Regions from separate parts of the Litoribacillus peritrichatus genome, predicted to be linked through region 1. Evidence: predicted binding sites of a transcription regulator. Region 1 holds the regulator's gene; each other region holds the start of a gene.

The links. Region 1 encodes sigma-54, which starts transcription at its own class of promoters, with help from an activator protein. Its sites were predicted from a motif close to TGGCACNNNNNTTGCTNT; they were not measured.
Region 2: a site for sigma-54 is predicted at 1,920-1,937, ahead of flgB (flagellar basal body rod protein FlgB). Genes of this name have one in related genera too.
Region 3: a site for sigma-54 is predicted at 1,588-1,605, ahead of urtA (urea ABC transporter substrate-binding protein). Genes of this name have one in related genera too.

The regions. Positions count from the first base shown of each region.
Region 1 covers NZ_BAABBN010000015.1:88,671-93,441, reverse strand. The annotation lists gene ABD744_RS19790 (KdsC family phosphatase) at 1-118, shown strand, start outside; gene lptC (LPS export ABC transporter periplasmic protein LptC) at 145-723, shown strand; gene lptA (lipopolysaccharide transport periplasmic protein LptA) at 707-1,249, shown strand; gene lptB (LPS export ABC transporter ATP-binding protein) at 1,264-1,989, shown strand; gene ABD744_RS19770 (RNA polymerase factor sigma-54) at 2,150-3,667, shown strand; gene hpf (ribosome hibernation-promoting factor, HPF/YfiA family) at 3,804-4,091, shown strand; gene ptsN (PTS IIA-like nitrogen regulatory protein PtsN) at 4,138-4,584, shown strand; gene rapZ (RNase adapter RapZ) at 4,623-4,771, shown strand, end outside.
Region 2 covers NZ_BAABBN010000004.1:306,816-311,586, reverse strand. The annotation lists gene ABD744_RS02620 (flagellar hook-basal body complex protein) at 1-200, opposite strand, end outside; gene ABD744_RS02615 (flagellar hook assembly protein FlgD) at 318-998, opposite strand; gene flgC (flagellar basal body rod protein FlgC) at 1,030-1,470, opposite strand; gene flgB (flagellar basal body rod protein FlgB) at 1,482-1,877, opposite strand; gene ABD744_RS02600 (CheR family methyltransferase) at 2,125-2,961, opposite strand; gene ABD744_RS02595 (chemotaxis protein CheV) at 2,999-3,955, opposite strand; gene flgA (flagellar basal body P-ring formation chaperone FlgA) at 4,200-4,771, shown strand, end outside.
Region 3 covers NZ_BAABBN010000007.1:360,888-365,658, forward strand. The annotation lists gene urtA (urea ABC transporter substrate-binding protein) at 140-1,438, opposite strand; gene ABD744_RS11315 (urease accessory protein UreD) at 1,977-2,858, shown strand; gene ureA (urease subunit gamma) at 2,916-3,218, shown strand; gene ABD744_RS11325 (urease subunit beta) at 3,254-3,559, shown strand; gene ureC (urease subunit alpha) at 3,611-4,771, shown strand, end outside.

The DNA of each region.
Region 1 (4,771 bases):
ACACGCCCATCACTGCACCACAAAAGCCGGAGGCAAAGGCGCAGTCAGAGAGTTATGCGAGCTGATTATGAAAGCTCAAGGAACACTTGCTGCTGCACATGCAGAGTACCTCAAGTAGCAAACGTCAGATTCGGCCAGCCCATCATGAAACGTTCAGATAAGATCATTCGAGCCATTAAGACACTACCGGTGATCGTCGCCACCGTGCTTATTGTTGTCTGGCTAAGCTGGTCCGAAGAAGGCAACAAAATTGTTACTGCATCGTATCAGCCGCAATCCACACCGGATCTGACGCTGATAAACTCAGCGTCGGATCATTACAACGAAACCGGCGACCTTCAATACCATCTGGTGGCCAACCAGATTGACCACTATAAAAAAGACGACTTGGCTTACCTCATTAAGCCAGACCTGACCAATCAACAGCCTGGTCTTAATTGGCACGCTTCCTCCCTAACCGGAGAGGCCAACCTGAAGACAGATAAGATCACCCTGAACGATCAGGTTGAAATCGTTCGAACTACGGCCGACAACCAAAAGCTGACATTACGTGCTTCCACGCTGACAATTTACCCAAATAAGAATTACGCAGAAAACGACGTCTTAACCATTATTCATTCGGCAAACAGCTATATCGAAACGAAAGGTTTCCGTACTGACTTTGAATCCGGTGATACTTTATTGAAATCCAATGTTCGAGGAACGCATGAAGTTCAACAATAAACGTCTGACAGCCCTTCTGATTGCTTTAAGCTTCTCAGCTTCTCTTTGGGCATTGCCTGAAGATAAAACCCAACCGATCAAACTGGAAGCCGATCAGGCAAAAATGAACAACAAGACCGGCGTATCTGAATACACAGGAAACGTCATCATCATTCAGGGCACCGCAGAATTACGGGCAGACAAAGTCTTTCTGTATTCAGAAAACAACGAAGTGACCCGCATGGAAGCCTTTGGTAGCCCAGCCAAATACCAGCAAATTCTGAATCCCGGTGAAGAACCAACCCACATCGAAGGCAACAAGCTTGACCTCAAAGTCAAAGAGAACAACGCCATCGTAACAGGCAACGGTAAAGTCTTTCGCGGCGAAGACGTTTTAGAAAGTAATAAAATCACCTACTCCCTGGATACAGGAGAACTGAAGGCCAGTGCAAGCGACCCGAAAACCAACCCTGGCGATTCTCGAGTTAAATTTATAATCAACCCCCAGATCAAAGACAAATCGTCTGACTCTGAACCCCAGAAATAAAGGCCCTTCATCGTATGAGTATTTTGGAAGCCAAACATCTGGCCAAGAGTTATAAATCAAGAAAGATCATTCAGGACGTTTCACTCTCCGTATCCAGCGGCGAAGTGGTTGGCCTGCTCGGCCCAAACGGCGCAGGTAAAACCACCTGCTTTTACATGATTGTAGGTTTGGTTAAGCCCGATAATGGCACTGTCAGCATTGATGGCAAAGACATCACCCACTACCCCATGCACGGACGAGCTGAAGCAGGGTTAGGCTACCTGCCCCAAGAAGCTTCCATTTTCAGAAAACTGACGGTATCACAGAACATTTACGGCATTTTAGAGCTGAGAACCGAATTATCCAAAGCACAAAAGCAAGAAAAGCTCGAATACCTGCTTCAGGAATTTCACATTACCCACATTAGGGATTCATTGGGTATGAGTTTGTCAGGCGGTGAACGACGTCGCGTTGAGATTGCCAGAGCGTTAGCCACCGACCCACAGTTTATTCTTTTGGATGAGCCTTTTGCAGGTGTCGACCCTATTTCAGTCAATGACATTCAAGGCATTATTAATCACTTAAAAGGGTTGGGGATTGGTGTTCTGATTACCGACCATAATGTCCGAGAAACGCTCGGCATCTGTGATCAGGCCTACATTGTTGGCGAAGGACACATCATTGCCCAGGGCCAAAGTGAAGATGTACTCAACAATCAAAAAGTAAAAGATATTTACCTGGGAGAAAACTTCAATCTCTGAGGTTTTGAGACAAACAAGACACACAAATCAACACTGTCGCTTTTTTTTTGGTTTATACTTGGTTGCCAATGGCAAATAAATTGCTTGTATGGATTTTATTTTAGATACTTTTAGGTACACCATACATGCTGAGTGAAAGCATAAGGATACGTTGTAATTTATGAAAACATCGCTTCAGCTCAAGATGGGTCAATCCCTGACGATGACCCCTCAGTTGCAACAAGCAATTCGCTTACTGCAATTATCGACCCTCGACCTTCAGCAAGAAATTCAACAAGCATTAGAAAACAACCCGATGCTTGAAGTGGAAGAAGATTTCGAACAAGGCCCGCAACAGTCCATTGAAGACAAAATGGCTGAAAAACCTCTGGATCAACAACCAAGCGCCGAACAAGAAGAAATCAACAACACCAATACTGACGAAGTTTCAGCCGAAGGGGAATGGAACAACGACATCCCGGAAGACCTTGGTATTGATACCGGCTGGGACGACATTTATCAACACACCCCGACTTCCGCCGTCGCACCCTCTGACGACGACGGTTTCGATTTCGAATCCAGAAATTCCGTCACCGAAACCTTACAAGATCACTTGAGCTGGCAGCTGAACCTGACGCCAATGACGGACACAGACAAAGTCATTGCCGAAAACATCATTGATGGTATCGATACCGACGGATACCTTCAGACGTCTGTTGAAGACATCTGCATCAGCGTTAATCAGGAACTCAACCTGCCTGACGAAGAACAAGTTGAAACGGACGAAGTGGAAGCGGTTCTGACTTTGATCCAACGCTTTGACCCGGTTGGTACCGGCGCCAGAAGCCTTCAGGAATGCCTTCAGGTTCAGCTCAATCAAATGCCTCCTGAAACACCGCATTTGCCTGAAGCCAAAATTGTGGTTTTACGCTACCTCGAATTGCTCGGCAACAAAGATTTTGCCGGCATCATGCGAAAAGCACGTCTCAAAGAAGATGTACTGAAGAAGATCATTGATTTAATTCAAACCCTTCACCCTCGTCCCGGTGAACAGATTGACCAACAAACCCCCGACTATGTTGTACCCGATGTGGTCGTTCAAAAAATACAGGGTCGCTGGCGGGTGGATCTCAACCCCGAAATCACCCCTAAGATTCGAATCAACCCAAGCTATGCGTCATTGATACGCAGAGCGGATAACAGCACCGATAATACGTTCCTGAAAGACAACATGCAGGAAGCCAAATGGTTCCTCAAAAGCCTTCAGAGCCGAAATGAGACATTGCTGAAAGTATCGACCAAAATCATGGAGCATCAACGTGGCTTTTTAGACTACGGTGATGAAGCAATGAAACCATTAGTTCTGCACGATATTGCTGAAGCTGTGGAAATGCACGAGTCCACCATTTCCCGGGTGACCACTCAAAAATACATCCATACGCCACGCGGTATTTTCGAACTAAAGTACTTCTTTTCAAGCCATGTGAGCACAACCTCCGGCGGGGAATGCTCCTCTACGGCGATCCGCGCCATCATTAAAAAACTGGTCGCAGCCGAGAACGCCAAAAAACCGCTGAGCGATAACAAAATCGCGACCTTGCTGGGAGACCAGGGCATTAAAGTTGCTCGTCGAACCATTGCAAAATACCGTGAAGCCATGAACATACCACCATCGAACGAGCGTAAACGTTTGGTTTAAACAACTTGATACATATCATTGTATTCGAAGAACGCAGGGGCTATATTAAAGGTGAAGGGGCGGCAGACCCCTCTGGTTTGCACATCGAAACTGGAAAATCACTGGACCACAATATACAAATTTAAGGAGTCCGTATATGCAAGTAAACATCAGTGGCCAACACCTCGAATTAACACCCAACATTCGCGAATATGTTACTTCCAAATTAGACCGACTTGAGCGACACTATGACCAGATAACCAACGTTCAAGTTACCTTAAGCGTAGAAAAACTAAGACAACAAGCAGAAGCCAAGTTACATGTAACCGGTGGAGAGGTGTTTGCTAACGCAGAGCATGACGATTTGTACGCAGCAATCGATGCTCTGGCTGATAAGCTGGATCGCCAACTGATTAAGCATAAAGAAAAAGCCAAGGCCCGTTAAACCACATGTAGCTGCGATGATAAAAGAACGTGATGAGCAGCATTGAATGGATTTAAAAACCATATTACTACCAGAGCGCACCTTAAGGTGCGCTTCCTGCCAAAGCAAAAAAAGAACCATAGAAGAACTTTCAAAAATATTTTCCGAGACACTGGCAGGTCCCTCTGAGCACGAAATTTTTGACGCATTTATTGAAAGAGAGCGTCTTGGCAGTACAGGCCTTGGCGACGGTATTGGGATACCCCACTGTCGGTTAGCCGCTTGCAAACAGCCAACCGGGGTGCTTCTATTACTGGAGACACCGATTGATTTTGACTCTCTGGATAAACAAAAAGTGGACTTGGTCTTTGCGCTGATTGTGCCGCAAGAAGCCAATGACGAACATTTGGACATACTTGCAACCATAGCAGGCAAGTTCAGCAGTCCTGAGTTTAGGGATAAATTAAGGTCGACCACAACCGATTCCGAACTCTTCAGAGCAATCACTGATTAATTTTGGATTTAACCTAGAGTAAGAGTTAGACCCTCGTTATGAAAATGATACTAATAAGCGGCCGCTCTGGCTCTGGTAAAAGTTCCGCCCTTCACGCTCTGGAAGATTGCGGTTTCTATTGCATTGATAATTTACCCAGACCTTTACTTACCGACCTGATAAAAAACATTGCTAACCATGTGGAGTA
Region 2 (4,771 bases), on a different contig from region 1:
TTAAACTGCTGCGAGATGGTGTTTATATTGACACCTTGTCCGGAGGCACCATTGCCCGAGACATTGGCGGCATACAAATCACCAAACTCAACGCGTGACTGCTTAAACCCGGTGGTTCCTGCGTTCGCAATGTTATGACCCGTAACATCCAGATCCGTTTGAGCCCCTTTCAGGCCCGTCAAGCCGACTCCAAAAGACATATTCTGATCCTCTTCTAGCTAAACCTGCTGACACTTCAACAAGTTAAAAATCTCTTCGTTACCTGACTGGTAAATTGCAGGCCAGACAACCGTTATTGAACTTAAAACTTGTTTGCGTTACTCAAAAATCTCTCGGATATCGGACATTGGCACCTTACCAACCCCTGCCACATTCAGCATCATGTCACCGCCCGCTAAAGTCACGCTATTCACCTTGGCCGAGCCATACACCTCGAACGTCTTAGCTTTTTCATCTACCACGCCCGTGGCTTTAAACTTATAAGCACCGGCAGGCAAAACATTGCCTTCGTTATCCTTCCCGTCCCAAAGAATGCCATTCTCTCCCGGCACAGCCTTAGTCATTGGAATCTCCCCCACCAGAGCACCGGCCGAGTTGGTAATGCTCAGCATCACATTCGTGGCACCTTCCGGCACATCCACCATGGCGGCAACATTGCCTTCACCCGACCAATACGCCGTGTCCTGCTTCACCACAACCTGCCGACCAACCAATGATGAAGCCTGTAAAGCCTGGCTCGACTTGTAGTCACTCATCATGGATTCGACACTGGTGTTCAGCTTGTCGATGCCTTCCACCGAGCTGAACTGTGCCAGCTCTGCAATAAAATCGCCGTTTTCCTGAGGATCAAGCGGGTTCTGATTGGTCAGCTGAGCAACCAACAGCTCCATGAACTGATCCTGACCCAGCTCATCCGAACCTTGAGTCGATGATGCGTTACTTGTCTGAGTTCGATAGGTAGCAAGCGCATCTGTTGAAGTACCATTAATATCAGTCATTTGATTTCACCTATATTGGTTCCCAGGTTCCTTACTTACCTAACGTCAAAATTTGCTGCATCATTGTTTTTGCTGTGTTCATGATATCGACATTGGTCTGATAAGAGCGCGATGCCGAAATCATGTTTGCCATTTCTTCGACCACATTCACGTTCGGGTAATATACATACCCTTCTTCATCTGCCATCGGGTGCTCCGGGTTATAACGCGCTTCCAGCGGCGCATCACTTTCCACCACGCCCATCACATGAACGCCGTTGCCAATATCTTCATTGACGTCCACACCTTCAAACTTATACCCCATTTCATCCTTATGAATCTGTGAAAAAACCGGGTGACGTGCACGATAGGTCTCGTCAATACTGCTGCTAACCGTTTCTGCGTTGGCAATATTACTGGCCGTCGTATTCAAGCGAATAGACTGAGCCATCATGCCTGTTCCGGCTATATCAAATACATTTCCCAGTGACATAATCAGTCTCCTTATTCGCCTTTAATTGCGCCAGTTAAGCCTTTGAATTTACTGTTCAAAAATTGAAAAGTCGCTTGATACTGCATGGCATTTTGCATGTACTCTGAGTTTTCAACCTGAGTCTCAACAGTATTTCCGTCAATGGCTGGCTGATGCGGATTTCTGAACTTAAGCCCCTGATCCGGGCTTAATAAGCCATCCAGATGCTTGTCGTCCGTTTTATCCAGCCCGACAGAAGACAACCGATCAGACTCAGCATTCAAAACGGCTTTAAAATCAATATCTCTCGCTTTAAAACCAGGGGTGTCAGAGTTTGCCAGGTTATTCGCGATGATTTCTGCGCGCTGAACCCTCACACCCATTGCTTGTGGGTGGATACCTAATGCGTTATCAAATGAAATTGCCATATTGCCGCCTTCAACGATCAAATTCTTAAACTTTCTATTTAACAAACAAATAGCGTGCCAAATAAAAATACACAATAAATTCAATAAGTTATGATTATTAAGACAAATATTAAGCGGCAAGCGGCAAAAACGGCAAAAAACACCACGGAAAGGCAAACAGGGCTAGAATCAGTAAATACTAGAAAGAAGAGGAAAGAAAGAAAAGATACAAAACACCCGAAGAAACTGCCTCCGGGCCATAATTTAATTATTTCACTTTATAGATCAGGCCAGGACGGCATTGAATCATTTCATAGATGTCGTTCAGTCCGGTTAAAGACTCGGTAGCACCAATCACCAAATACCCTCCGGGGTTCAGGCAACGAGACAAGCGCGTCAATATATCCTTTTTCTGTTCTGCCGAGAAATAAATCAGCACATTACGACAAAATATAATGTCGAATTTACCAAAGCTGGCATAACTCTGAAGTAAGTTTAATGAGCGAAAATCCACACGGCTTTTGATGTCACGATTCACGGACCAGGAACCGTCCGTATTTTCCGTGAAATACCGGCGCTGAAGGTCAGCATCCAGCCCACGGGCCAATGCCAGCTTTTCATAAGACCCTTTTTTGGCCATCGCCAAAATTTCAGAAGACAAGTCCGTTGCCAGAATTTGCACCTGACTTAATCTTTTGGAAGGGTTTGCTCGATTGTACTCTTCCACCATCATACTCATTGAGTATGGTTCCTGACCGGAAGAACAGGCAGCAGACCAAATTTTCACGCTGGTTTTACGTTGTGCCACCAGTTCGGGAAATAAGATCTCTTTTAAAATTCGATACGGATGCTTATCACGAAACCATAAGGTTTCATTGGTTGTCATCGCATCAATCACGCTTTCTTTTAAGCGGGTATTCATCCGAATTTTAGACAACAAGTCCTTTAAGTCATGCAGATCGGCTTCCTGCATGATTTTTCTTAATCGACTGGCAACCAAATACTGCTTGTTATCACCCAATACAATGCCGGACTCTCCCTCAAGAAAAGCCCGAAACTGATCGAAGTCATTTTTTTCAAATCGTATAGAGCCCGATATCGACATCCATTACCTCAAATTCAGCGTAAACAGAAAGGGATGATTACTCCCCTCCCTTATAAACAGGTGCATAATCTCCCTTTAAAACACTCACTGCTTTTGAGGCTAGATTATCTGGACTGAATTTCGCCATAAAGTCATTGGCACCAACTTTTTCCACCATCGCATGATTAAACACGCCACTGAGCGACGTATGAAGCATAATATGCAACTCATTCATACTCGGATCAGCCTTCACTGCAGAAGTCAGGGTGTAGCCATCCATTTCAGGCATTTCAATGTCCGAAATCATCATGATGTATTTGTCTGCAGGATTCACACCCTGCTCAACCAGCCCTTTCAAATGCGTTAAAGCTTCAGCACCGTTTTTAAACAAAGTCGTTTCCAGCCCCACAGACTCCATACATTTCTGAACCTGCCTGCGAGCAACCGAAGAATCATCAACAATAAGAATATGACCTAACCCTTCATCGTCTTCTTCCTGAGGAATCTCTTCAAGAATTTCTTCACTAATGGCTTCACCACTTGGTACAACCTCAGAAATCACTTTCTCAACATCAATGATTTCTACCAGCTTGCCTTCCAGCTCAGTAACCGCAGTCAAATAACTCTCTTTGCCTGTTCCCGGTGGTGGCGGATGAATGGATTCCCAATTCGTGTTGACAATACGTTCAACAGAGCTGACTAAAAACCCCTGAACCGTACGATTGTATTCAGAGATGATCACGAAACTGTTTTCAATGTTCGGCAACGGAGAAGCTCCGGTCGCCATACTCAAATCCAGAATAGGTATTGTGCCACCACGAATATGAGCAACCCCACGAACAACAGGATTTAGCTTAGGCATCATGGTTAACTTAGGACACTGTAAAACTTCTTTAACCTTAAAGACGTTAATACCATATACCTGATCCGACCCTAATCGAAACAGCAGCAGTTCCAGCCTGTTTTGGCCTACCAGCTGCGTTCGGGAATTTACTGCGTCTAATACACCCGCCATTTAAATCACACTCCTAATGAGGCTAACGGCTTTATTTTTCAATTCAGATTGTCCTATCGGCGTCATTGACCGTTTCTTGAAAAAATTTATCAACAACCAATGAATTGCAGGTACTACTTATCACGGTTTCACATATAACTATAGCAACTTAACAGCCACTGACATTATTTTTCATGGCACAGCTATTGCTTCTTTAACCACAGAGACAACAAAGCGGCAAAAACATGACACCTGGAACATACACATGTCATATCTGATGAAGCATTTAGACAATTCTAGACGAATATATAAAAAGGCAAAGCCCCTTCTTTGGCCGATTCTTGCCGGATTCGCTTTTTTTATTTGCCACCCGGTCTCAGCGAACGCCTCAATCAAGATATCGCCTGAAGGCATTCAGCAACAAATAATCGCTTTCATTGAAACTGAGTTCGAGCTGGACACCAGCACAGAAGAAATTGACATCGCGCCTCATAAAATCAGTTCATCGTTGAGATTGCCGAAATGCACTCAACCCCTGGATCTCGTTCGGACAGGTAAAAACGCCAATCATTATGGGCGGCACACCATCAAAGTAAGTTGTTCCAGTCCCAGATGGAGTTTCTACAGTGGCGCTACGGTCAAAGCTTACGGAACCGTAATAACTGCAAGCTCTCCCATCGGCAAAGGAGAAATTGTGACCAAAGACCACATTAAATACAGCAAAGTAAATTTAGCCAAAATGAATGGCAATGTCTTGACGGAAGCAGACTCAATACTTGGACTGGCCGCTAAAAGGCCTATCAGACAAGGATACATGCTGACTCACAACCAATTTGA
Region 3 (4,771 bases), on a different contig from region 1:
GCACAGCAATGGCCTACGACGTTGTTTCGTATTGCCTTGCTGCAAAAATTGAATGGTTTTCGGTGAACATCCCCTTGCCTTGTGCGTGGCAAGGGGGTGTTGAGTTGCGCGACGGGTTTCTAGTCACGCACAGTTGTGTTTACTCGTAGTTTTGACCAGAGCACACGTTGGTTTCGATGTTGTAGTTACCGCAGTTGATGGGCGCAGTCCAATCGGCCACAACCTTGGCACTGGTTTGCAGGTGATCGGTCCAGGCGTCGCCGATGACCCCTTTTTTGGTTTGCCAAACGATTTCAAACTGGCCATCGTCCTGAATTTCACCAATCAAGACCGGTTTGGTTAAGTGGTGGTTGGTGTTCATCACCGCCGTCCCACCGGTGAGGTTAGGTACTGTGATGCCGTACATCGCATCACGAACGCTGTCGACGTCTTCGGTGCCCGCAATCTCAACCGCTTTGGCCCACATTTGGAAACCAATGTAGGTGGCTTCCATAGGGTCGTTGGTTACGCGGTCTTCATTTTTGACGTATTTCTGCCATTGGTCGATGAACGCTTCGTTGGTGTCGCTTTCTGCGCTCTGGAAATAATTCCATGCTGCCAAGTGACCGACCAGCGGACCTGTATCGATACCGGATAATTCTTCTTCACCTACGGAGAATGCGATCACCGGAACGTCTTCGGCTGAAATGCCCTGATTACCTAATTCCTTGTAGAAAGGTACGTTAGCATCGCCGTTGATGGTTGAGATGACCGCAGTTTTCTTACCTTCAGCACCGAACTTCTTAATGTCGCTGACGATGGTTTGCCAATCGGAATGACCAAACGGGGTGTAGTTGATCATGATGTCTTTTTCCGACACGCCCTTATTTTTTAAATACGCTTCAAGGATTTTGTTGGTGGTGCGAGGGTAAACGTAGTCGGTACCAGCCAGGACAAAGCGCTGCACGCTGCCGCCTTCTTCACTCATCAGGTAATCAACCGCTGGAATCGCCTGTTGGTTTGGCGCAGCACCTGTGTAGAAAACGTTTTTAGAAGACTCTTCCCCTTCGTATTGAACCGGGTAGAACATTAAACCGTTCAGTTCTTCAACCACTGGCAATACGGATTTACGGGACACTGACGTCCAGCAACCGAAGATAACGTCGACTTTTTCTTTGGAAAGTAATTCTCGGCCTTTTTCTGCAAACAGTGGCCAGTTGGAAGCCGGATCAACGACGACCGCTTCCAGTTTTTTACCCAGCAGGCCACCTTTTTTGTTCTGTTCTTCGACCATCATCAACACAGTGTCTTTTAAGGTGGTTTCGGAAATGGCCATCGTGCCTGACAATGAGTGGAGCACGCCGACTTTAATGGTGTCGTCGGCCGCCATGACCGCTGAACCGAAGGTAACGGATAACGCCAATGCAGAAAACTGTGAGAATTGCTTGATGCTTTTCATAGTGATTCCTAGTTGATTTCTCTGTAATTGAATCTGATCAAAGCGGTCCAAAGAGAAGCCAGCAGTCTTATTGCTCTGTACTTTTCTCTGGTGTTGTTGACCGCTTGTCGCCTTTTAGATTGTGAGTCTTTTAAAAGGATTGACAATGTTTAGCAATGGGTATGCCACTACGACGTAAGTCGTGTGTTTATCAGGTATTGCTGCTGTTAAAAGCTGTCCAAGCGGACGATTGGTGTTTTGTTTTAGTGCGTTTGTTTTTTACTTAGCACCAAATTGTTCCATTTTTGTTGAGATATGGATGTTATCTCGTTGATTTATGGTTTGGCCTGCACAAGCTGTGTGCACCATGATTCATACCAAAGGACTGGAAATAAGTTGTCTGTATAGTCAGTATTTGAGGTTTGGCAGACTCTTTGCATTCGTTGGTGAGTGGCTATCTTGCAAGTGTTGTCGTGTGCTTAGGTGCGAGATTGTTCTTTTTATGTCTGCACTTATGTGCAAAGATTTTAAAACAAAGACTATTTTATAGGGAAGAATATTGAATTACGCGGAGACTTCGCAGGACAGTCTTGATCCAAGTCTGCACTGGCTGGCTAATTATCAGGCTGAACTGGTGTATCTGGATCAGAAAACACGGCTTGGAAAAACCCGTCATTTTGGCCCGTTGCGGGTACAGCGTCCGTTTTACCCTGAAGGTCATCAATGTGCCCACCTTTATCTGTTACACCCGCCGGGTGGTTTGGTGGCAGGGGACTACTTAACCATTTCCTTATTGTTGGATGATGGCGCCCAAGCGCTTGTTACTACGCCTTCTGCCGGCAAAATATACAATAATATTACTGAGTTGAACCAAACTCAAAAAGTCCGTCTGTGCATCAAAGATCAGGCGGTGCTGGAGTGGATGCCGCAGGAAACAATCGTTTTTGACGGTGCCAAAGGGGAGTTAATTACTCAGGTTGATATTTCGGGCTCCGGTATTTTTGTGGGCTGGGACATCGTTTGTCTGGGCAGACCGAGCAGTGAAGACTGGTTTGCCAAGGGGCGTATTGAACAATCACTCCTTATCCGGCGAGACGCCAAGCCTGTGTTTATTGAGCGAAACCGGATCGATGCTGCCCAGGATATTATGCAGTTAAAAGCAGGTCTGGCAGGTGAGCCTGTGTTTGGCTGTTTTGTGATCTCAGCCGAAGAAGACATCTTAAACCGGGTCGTTCAACTGAACGAACAGGATTTTGAATTGCTGCAGGAATTGGCGGGTACAGGGCTGTTTGCTGTAACTCAGAAGCCCGGTGCAGTGGTTGTGCGTTATCTTGGCGCATGCGCCGAGACGGCGAAGAAAGTGTTTACCCATTATTGGGCATTGGTTCGGCCACACGTTAACCAACGTGGGGCATGCCCTCCCCGAATTTGGAATACATAGCGGATTTTCAGTGCAAACTGGTCACTGATTTTACGAGGAACTGTTTAAGAGGACATTATGGAACTGTCACCCAGAGAAAAAGATAAATTACTGATTTTTGTGGCGGCCGAACTGGCTGAAAAGCGTCGGCAGCGTGGCGTTAAACTGAACTACCCGGAATGCATTGCGCTCATTTCGTCATTTATTATGGAAGGTGCCCGCGATGGCAAAACCGTCGCTCAATTGATGAATGAAGGGCGCGAAGTGATTAGCCGAAATGAAGTCATGGATGGCATTGAATCCATGATTCACGATGTTCAGGTGGAGGCAACCTTTCCCGATGGTACTAAGCTGGTCACAGTGCACAATCCCATCGCCTAACTTAATCGGCAAACTTAACGCATAGGAGCGTTTTCATGATTCCAGGTGAATACATAGTGTCGGACGAGCCAATCACTTTGAATGAAGGCCGTACCACGATCAAAGTTCAGGTGTCCAATTCGGGAGATCGGCCGGTTCAGATCGGCTCTCACTACCATTTTTATGAAGCCAACTTGTCGCTGCAGTTTGATCGTGAAAGCACTAAGGGCTATCGATTGAACATTGCAGCAGGCACTGCCGTTCGTTTTGAGCCGGGCCAAACCCGCGAAGTTGAATTGGTAGAATACGCAGGCACTAAAACCATTTACGGTTTCCGTGGTGATGTCATGGGCCAACTTTAATGTTTGGCTAACGTAAAACGGCTCATGGATTAGGGAAACAGGAGAGAACACATGACTACGATTGATCGTAAAGCTTATGTTGATATGTACGGACCCACCGTTGGCGATAAGGTACGGCTGGGTGATACTGAATTGTTTATTTCGCCAGAAAAAGACTTCACAGTGTATGGCGATGAAGTGAAATTTGGTGGCGGTAAAGTGATCCGTGATGGCATGGGTCAAAGTCAGGAAACTTCGGATAAGGTACCGGACACCGTCATTACGAATGCCCTTATTTTGGATTATACCGGAGTGGTTAAGGCCGATGTGGCCATTAACAACGGACGCATCAGTGCCATTGGTAAAGCAGGCAACCCGGATACGCAGGCAGGCGTCGATATTATTATCGGCCCTGGCACGGAAGTGATTGCTGGAGAAGGTCAGATTTTAACGGCGGGCGCGATTGATGCTCATATTCATTTTATTTGTCCACAACAGGTGGAAGAAGCCTTGATGTCGGGGATCACTACCATGATCGGTGGTGGCACCGGACCGGCAACCGGAACTAACGCGACCACGTGTACGCCGGGGCCGTGGCACATCGGTAAGATGTTGCAAGCGGTGGATGAGTTACCAATGAACTTTGGCTTTTTAGGGAAAGGCAATGCGTCATTACCGGAGGCTTTAGATGAGCAAGTGGTTGCCGGTGCCATCGGTCTGAAGTTGCATGAAGACTGGGGAACCACGCCCGCTTCAATTGATAATTGCTTGAGTGTTGCTGAAAAGCACGACATTCAGGTGGCCATTCATACCGATACGTTAAATGAGTCGGGTTTTGTCGAGGATACGCTGGGTGCTTTGAAAGGGCGGGTGATTCATACCTACCACACCGAAGGTGCGGGTGGCGGTCACGCTCCGGATATCATCAAGGCCTGTGGTGAGGCCAATGTGCTACCTTCCTCAACCAATCCGACCCGGCCTTACACAGTGAATACCGTGGATGAACATCTGGATATGCTGATGGTTTGTCATCACCTTGATCCCAATATCCCGGAAGATGTGGCCTTTGCGGATTCCCGTATTCGTCGTGAAACGATTGCGGCTGAAGACATTCTTCATGACTTGGGTGCATTCAGTATGATCTCATCAGACTCACAGGCAATGGGGCGTGTGGGTGAAGTGATTACTCGCTCTTGGCAGACCGCGCACAAAATGAAAGTACAACGTGGAGCT